Regions from separate parts of the Streptomyces sp. NPDC048275 genome, predicted to be linked through region 1. Evidence: riboswitches for the same ligand, from Rfam matches in the RefSeq annotation. Region 1 holds a riboswitch; each other region holds the start of a gene.
The links. A riboswitch is a leader RNA that binds a small molecule or an ion and turns the genes downstream of it on or off. The one in region 1 is predicted to bind thiamine pyrophosphate.

Region 1 (2,260 bases):
CCCGACTCCGTGTGTCTGCGACACTGGTAGGGCCATGCCTAAGCCCGGAGAACTTACTTTTGTCGCGCCGCGCGGAGCCAAGAAGCCGCCGCGGCACCTTGCCGATCTCACGCCTGCCGAGCGTAAAGAGGCCGTCGCCGCGATCGGTGAGAAGCCGTTTCGCGCCAAGCAGCTTTCACAGCACTACTTCGCGCGGTACGCGCACGACCCGTCGGAGTGGACGGACATCCCGGCCGCCGCGCGCGGCAAGCTCCAGGAGGCACTGCTTCCCGAGCTGATGACGGTCGTGCGGCATCTGTCGACCGACCAGGACACCACCCGCAAGACTCTGTGGCGGCTGTTCGACGGCACGCTCGTGGAGTCCGTGCTGATGCGCTACCCGGACCGGGTGACCATGTGCATCAGCTCCCAGGCGGGCTGCGGGATGAACTGCCCGTTCTGCGCCACCGGCCAGGCCGGTCTCGACCGGAACCTGTCCACCGGTGAGATCGTGCACCAGATCGTGGACGGCATGCGGGCGCTGCGGGACGGCGAGATCCCGGGTGGCCCGGCGCGGCTGAGCAACATCGTCTTCATGGGTATGGGTGAGCCGCTCGCCAACTACAAGCGGGTGGTCGGCTCGATCCGCGCTCTCACCGACCCCGAGCCGGACGGGCTCGGGCTCTCGCAGCGCGGTATCACCGTGTCGACGGTCGGACTCGTCCCCGCCATCCACCGGTTCGCTGACGAGGGCTTCAAGTGTCGGCTGGCCATCTCGCTGCACGCACCGGACGACGAGCTGCGCGACACCCTCGTACCCGTCAACACGCGGTGGAAGGTGCGCGAGGTGCTGGACGCCGGATGGGAGTACGCGGCCAAGTCGGGGCGCCGGCTCTCCATCGAGTACGCCCTCATCCGGGACATCAACGACCAGGCGTGGCGCGGTGACCGGCTCGGGCGGCTCCTCAAGGGCAAGCCCGTGCATGTCAATCTCATCCCGCTGAACCCGACCCCGGGTTCGAAGTGGACCGCCTCGCGGCCCGAGGACGAGAAGGCGTTCGTCGAGGCGATCGCGGCCCATGGGGTGCCGGTCACGGTCCGGGACACCCGGGGCCAGGAGATCGACGGGGCGTGCGGTCAGCTCGCGGCCACCGAGCGGTAACCTGTGCTCGGTACGTACATCTTCATATTCCGACAGGGGAGCGCCACAGCGCTGAGAGTGCGGTAGCCGGAACACCGGTGGGCCGCAGACCCTCAGAACCTTGCCCAGGTCATTCTGGGTAGGAAGTTCGGGCATCACTCAAGCTGTTGCGCCCTGCCCGGGAACCTCCCACGGTTCCCGGGCAGGGCCGCGTCTCTTCCTGGTCATCCCAGGAGGAATTCAGTGAGCATCAAGAGGACGATCACGGCCGTGGGTATCGGCCTGGGCCTGGTCACGCTGTCCGCGTGCGGGTCCGCCGACAGCAGCGACGCCGGGGACTCCAAGACCGTGACCCTCGTCAGTCACGACTCCTTCGCCTACTCCAAGAGCGTGCTGAACGCGTTCGAGAAGGAGTCCGGCTACAAGGTCAGGATCCTCAAGGACGGGGACGCCGGGCAGGCCGTGAACAAGGCCGTCCTCACCAAGGACAACCCGCAGGGCGACGTCTTCTTCGGCGTCGACAACACCCTGCTGTCCCGTGCGCTCGACAACGGGCTCTTCCAGCCGTACGAGGCGAGCGGCTCGGACCGGATCCTCCCGGAGTACCGGGTCGACCAGGACAAGCACCGGGTCACGCCGATCGACTCCGGTGACATCTGCGTCAACTACGACAAGAAGTACTTCGCCGACCACAAGCTGGCCCCGCCGACCTCCTTCGACGACCTGATCAAGCCCGCGTACAAGAACCTGCTCGTCACGGAGAACGCGTCCACCTCCTCGCCCGGCCTCGGCTTCCTGCTCGGGACCGCTGCCGAGTACGGCGACGAAGGCTGGCCCGACTACTGGAAGAAGCTGAAGGCCAACGGCGTGAAGGTGGTCGACGGCTGGGAGCAGGCGTACAACGACGAGTTCTCCGGGTCGGCCGGCGGAAAGAAGGCCAAGGCCGACCGGCCGCTGGTGGTCTCCTACGCCTCCTCGCCGCCCGCCGAGGTCATCTACGCCGACCCGAAGCCGACGACCGCGCCGACCGGGGTCGCGAGCGGCACCTGCTTCAGGCAGGTCGAGTACGCGGGGCTGCTGAGCAACGCCAAGAACACGAAGGGCGGCAAGGCGCTCATCGACTTCCTGGTCTCCAAGAAG
Region 2 (2,260 bases), on a different contig from region 1:
AGCGAGCCGCTGTAGTCGTTCATGGCGTTGCTGCTCAGGGCGGCGAGCGCCACGGCGAGCAGGCCGAATGCTCCGAGCGCGCCGCCGCCGAGCAGTGTGTCGACGCCCCGGGCCGTCTGGTCGGTGAAGACGGACGCGCCCCACAGGCCGAGCGCCTGGACGGCCACGAAGGACACGCCGATACCGAGGAGGGTGCACCAGAACATGCGCGGGCGGGACGCCGTACGGGGCAGATAGCGGCTGAAGTCGCTGGCGTACGGCGCCCACGACATCGCCAGGCTGAGCGCGATGGTGCAGGTCAGAACGAAGGCCCCGGCCCGGTCGGCGCCGTGCACGGTGGCGGCGGCAGCGGGGTGGGCGCCGTTCAGGAGCTTCACCGACAGGGCGGCGAAGGCGGCGGCGAGGGCGAAGGTCATCACGGTCTGGAGCCGGTGGATCGCCTCGTACCCGAGGACGCCGAGCGCCCCCTGTGCCGCCATCATGACCAGGACGCCCAGCCAGAACGGCCAGCCGCACAGCTGAGCCAGGGCGTCCCCGCCGAAGAGACCGATCAGCGCGTCCCAGGCGATGGAGGACAGCCATTGCAGGGCGCCCGGCACCACCACGGCCCGCCCGAACGCCAGCCGGGCGAGCGGCAGCTGTCCCGCGCCGGTCTGGCTGCCCCAGGTGCCCAGATACGCAGTCGGCACGGCGCCCAGCAGGGTACCGAGGACGACGGCGACGAGCGCGGTCGAGAAGTCCAGGCCGAGGGCGATACCGACGGTGCCGGTGAACACGCCGGTCATGGTCAGGTTGGGGGCGAACCAGACGGTGAACAGGCGGCCGGGGCTTCCGTAGCGATGGTCCTCCGGTACCGGGGCGATTCCGCGCGCCTCTACGCGCAGATCACCGGGTGCGGCGGGCATCCGCCCGTCGAAAACGCCTTGCGGGCCCCCGACGGCCACCTCATTACGGGCGTACGGCAACGACATGAGACATCCCTCCGCCAGTCCTAACTGGTTCAGGTTCAACGGGTGTGATCTCAGCCCTCGTGCGGGGCACCCCGTGTCCGGTTCGGCGGTCAGGATAGCCCGGTCCGCGCCCGCGCCCCACCGGAGGGGCTCGCAGCGAGAGGTCCGGGGAGGCGGATCAGGAATCGACGCGCGGCTCCCAGCCCTCGTACGCCGCCGTCAGCAGCCCCAGCACACCGTTCGCGGTGACCTCGCGGGGGTTGGGGTACGCCTGCCCGGCGGCCTCGGCCGCGGCCACCGCCAGGTCCGCCTCCTTCAGGCCGAGTTCGGCGAGGGAGCGGGGGGCGCCGAGGCTTCCGGCCAGGTCGCGGAGCGCACGGGGGACATTGTCGGTGCCGAGGGCGCGGGAAAGGGCGGTGATCGCCTGGGGTGCGGCCGGCGCGTTGTACGCGAGGGCGTACGGGAGGACCACCGTGTGTGTCTCGGCGTGCGGCAGGCCGAAGGTGCCGCCGAGGACGTGGCACAGCTTGTGGTGCAGGCCCATGGTGGTGGCGCCGAGGCAGGCGCCGCAGAGCCAGGCGCCGTACAGGGCTCGACCTCGCGCCTCGAGGTCGTCGGGGGCGACGGCGAGGAGCGGCAGGGCGCCCGTCATCGCGCGGACGCCCTCCTCGGCCATGAGCGAGACGAGCGGCGAGACGTCGGGGGCGTACAGGGCTTCGACGGCGTGGGCGAGCGCGTTGATGCCGCTGGTGACCGTGAGGGGGACGGGGAGCGAGAGGGTGAGTTCGGGGTCGTAGACGACGCTACGGGGCTGGACGGCCGGGTCGCGTCCGGTGCGCTTGGCGCCGTGCTCGGTGAGTCCCCAGACCGGGGTCATCTCGGAGCCGGAGTAGGTGGAGGGCACGGCGATCAGGGGCAGGCCGGTGCGCAGCGCGATCGCCTTGCCGAGCCCGATCGCGGAGCCTCCGCCGACCGCGACACAGCCGTCGGCGCCCACCGCGCGCGCCACCTCGACGGCCCGGTCGGCGACCTCGACGGGTACATGCATCCTGGCCTCGGTGTGCAGCCCCGCGCAGGCGTCGCCCAGCGCGTCCGCGACCGCTCGCGCCGTGGCCTCGCCGCGGCTGCCGCAGATCACCAGCACCCTGTGCAGACCGAGCCGCGCGACCTCACCGGGGGTCGCGGACACCGCTGCGCCGGGCCGGAAGACGACGCGGGCCGGCTGAGTCTCGTACGAGAAGTCGAGAGGGGTGTTCATGGGGTTGTTCATACCGGCTCCAGTACGAGGTCGAAGCGGGCGTACTCCCGCG
Region 3 (2,260 bases), on a different contig from region 1:
GCAACGACGCCCCGCTGTCGGCGTACCAGGCCGTCATGGGGTCGGCCACCTCGGCGGGCAGTACCCCGGCCAGCGGCCGGTCGGCGGCCTCGACGACGGTCACCGCGCACCCGGCCTCGCGCGCCGCGGTGGCGAACTCCGCGCCGATCCAGCCCGCCCCGACGACCACGATGTCGTGCTGCCGGGCTAGCACGGGGCGCAGCCGCTCGGCGTCGTCCAGGGTGCGCAGCAGATGGACGCCGGGTACGCCCTGCGCGCCCGGCAGCTGGATCGGTTCCGCCCCGGTCGCCAGGACCAGCACGTCGTACGGCACCGGCCCGGCCTCGGTGTCCAGCTCATGGTCCGCGGGGCGCACGCCCAGCGCCTCGCAGCCGAGCCGCAGTTCGATGTCCAGTGCCTCGAAGTCGACGTCGAAGGCGGAGCCCTCGGCCTTGCCGAGCAGCACCGCTTTGGACAACGGCGGGCGGTCGTACGGTTGGTGGGGCTCGGCGCCGATCAGCGTCACGCCGCCGGTGAAGCCCTTGTCGCGCAGGGCCACCGCGGTCTGCACTCCGGCCATGCCCGCGCCAACGATGACGACCTGCCGTCCCGTACGCCCCTGTGCCTGCGTCTGCTCGCTCACCTGATCACCATAGACACCTGAAAATCCGTCAGTCAGCGGACGTGCTCAGTGACCTGTTCCACATTGCCCGTCGAACGTGCGATCTGTTCGACCTGTTCGACCTGTCCGGCCTGCTCCACCTGTTCCACCACGCTCGTCCCACTGCCCGCCTGAGACTCCCACTCCCAGGTCTCCTCCAGGCGCAGCCGCCCGTCGGGAAGCTCTACGACGAGCGACACGCAGTGCCCCGAGGACGTGGCGCCGCCCCGCTTCAACTGCACGTACCGGAAATCGAGGCGGTCGCCCTCCCGCGTCCCCACGAGATGGCCCCGCACGACATCCCCGCCCGCGTACTCGGCCCAGATCTCGCCGTCCCGCTCGTGATAGGCGAACCGGGTGCGGGTACCCACCTGTCCCGGCGCCTGATCGGCGACCGGGGCGAGGACGAGTCCGTCGAGCGAACGGGCCATGGACGGAGGCTCCCTTACTGAGACATACGGCAGCGGGCTACGCTAGCCAACGTGCTGCATCTCCCGGGGGACGCCCCCCGGACCCCAGCACAGAAAACCACTCGCGGGAGCCCGGACGCACCGGGCTGAGAGGGAGGCTGGCGGCCTCCGACCGTACGAACCTGATCCGGGTCATGCCGGCGAAGGGAGGGGCTGGACGCCCATGTCGCCTACACGTACACATACCTCAGACGTCCTTGTCATCGGGGGCGGAATCATCGGTCTCGTCACGGCCTGGCGGGCCGCTCAGCGCGGGTTCGCCACCGCGGTCGTGGACCCCGAGCCCGGCGGCGGAGCCGCGCGCGTGGCGGCCGGAATGCTCGCCGCCGTCACCGAGCTGCATTACGGCGAACAGACCCTGCTGGGCCTGAACCTCGCCTCCGCGCGCCGTTATCCCGACTTCGTGACCGAGCTCACCGAGGCGACGGGCCAGGATCTCGGCTACCGCCGGTGCGGCACGCTTGCGGTCGCGCTGGACGCCGACGACCGCGCCCATCTGCGCGAACTGCACGCCCTGCAACAGCGGTCGGGGCTCGACTCGGAGTGGCTCAGCGGTCGCGAGTGCCGCCGTCTGGAGCCGATGCTCGCGCCCGGTGTGCGCGGCGGGCTCCGGGTCGACGGTGATCACCAGATCGACCCACGGCGGCTGGCGAAGGCCCTGGTCACAGCGTGCGAGCGGGCCGGAGTGAGGTTCCACCGGGCGTGGGCGGAGCGGCTGACCGTCGTACGGGATCGGGCCGCCGGGGTCGTCACCACGGACGGCGACCGGCCGACGGCGGGGCAGGTGGTGCTCGCCGCGGGAAGCCTCAGCGGGAAGCTCGCGGGCGTCCCCGACGACGTACTGCCGCCCGTGCGTCCCGTGAAGGGGCAGGTGCTGCGGCTGAGCGTGCCGCAGCGGTACGCGCCCTTCCTGAACCGGACCGTGCGGGCCGTCGTGCGCGGGAGCCAGGTCTATCTGGTGCCGCGCGAGAACGGCGAGCTCGTCGTGGGCGCCACGAGTGAGGAGCTCGGCTGGGACACCACGGTGACCGCGGGCGGGGTCTACGAGCTGCTGCGCGACGCCCATGAGCTGGTCCCCGGGATCACCGAGCTGCCGCTCACGGAGACGCGCGCCGGGCATCGCCCCGGTTCGCCCGACAACGCGCCGCTG

Region 2: it holds a riboswitch for thiamine pyrophosphate, as region 1 does, so the genes downstream of both, AB0D57_RS23910 (cytosine permease) here and AB0D57_RS12445 (thiamine ABC transporter substrate-binding protein) in region 1, are expected to answer to the same signal.
Region 3: it holds a riboswitch for thiamine pyrophosphate, as region 1 does, so the genes downstream of both, thiO (glycine oxidase ThiO) here and AB0D57_RS12445 (thiamine ABC transporter substrate-binding protein) in region 1, are expected to answer to the same signal.

What each region holds. Positions count from the first base shown of each region.
Region 1 covers NZ_JBEZLR010000015.1:91,239-93,498, forward strand. Annotated here, with positions in the region: gene rlmN (23S rRNA (adenine(2503)-C(2))-methyltransferase RlmN) at 35-1,141, shown strand; TPP riboswitch at 1,166-1,284, shown strand; gene AB0D57_RS12445 (thiamine ABC transporter substrate-binding protein) at 1,364-2,260, shown strand, end outside.
Region 2 covers NZ_JBEZLR010000041.1:38,480-40,739, forward strand. Annotated here, with positions in the region: gene AB0D57_RS23910 (cytosine permease) at 1-971, opposite strand, end outside; TPP riboswitch at 961-1,055, opposite strand; gene AB0D57_RS23915 (maleylacetate reductase) at 1,129-2,208, opposite strand.
Region 3 covers NZ_JBEZLR010000004.1:124,732-126,991, forward strand. Annotated here, with positions in the region: gene AB0D57_RS04510 (FAD-dependent oxidoreductase) at 1-622, opposite strand, end outside; gene AB0D57_RS04515 (hypothetical protein) at 655-1,071, opposite strand; TPP riboswitch at 1,165-1,276, shown strand; gene thiO (glycine oxidase ThiO) at 1,274-2,260, shown strand, end outside.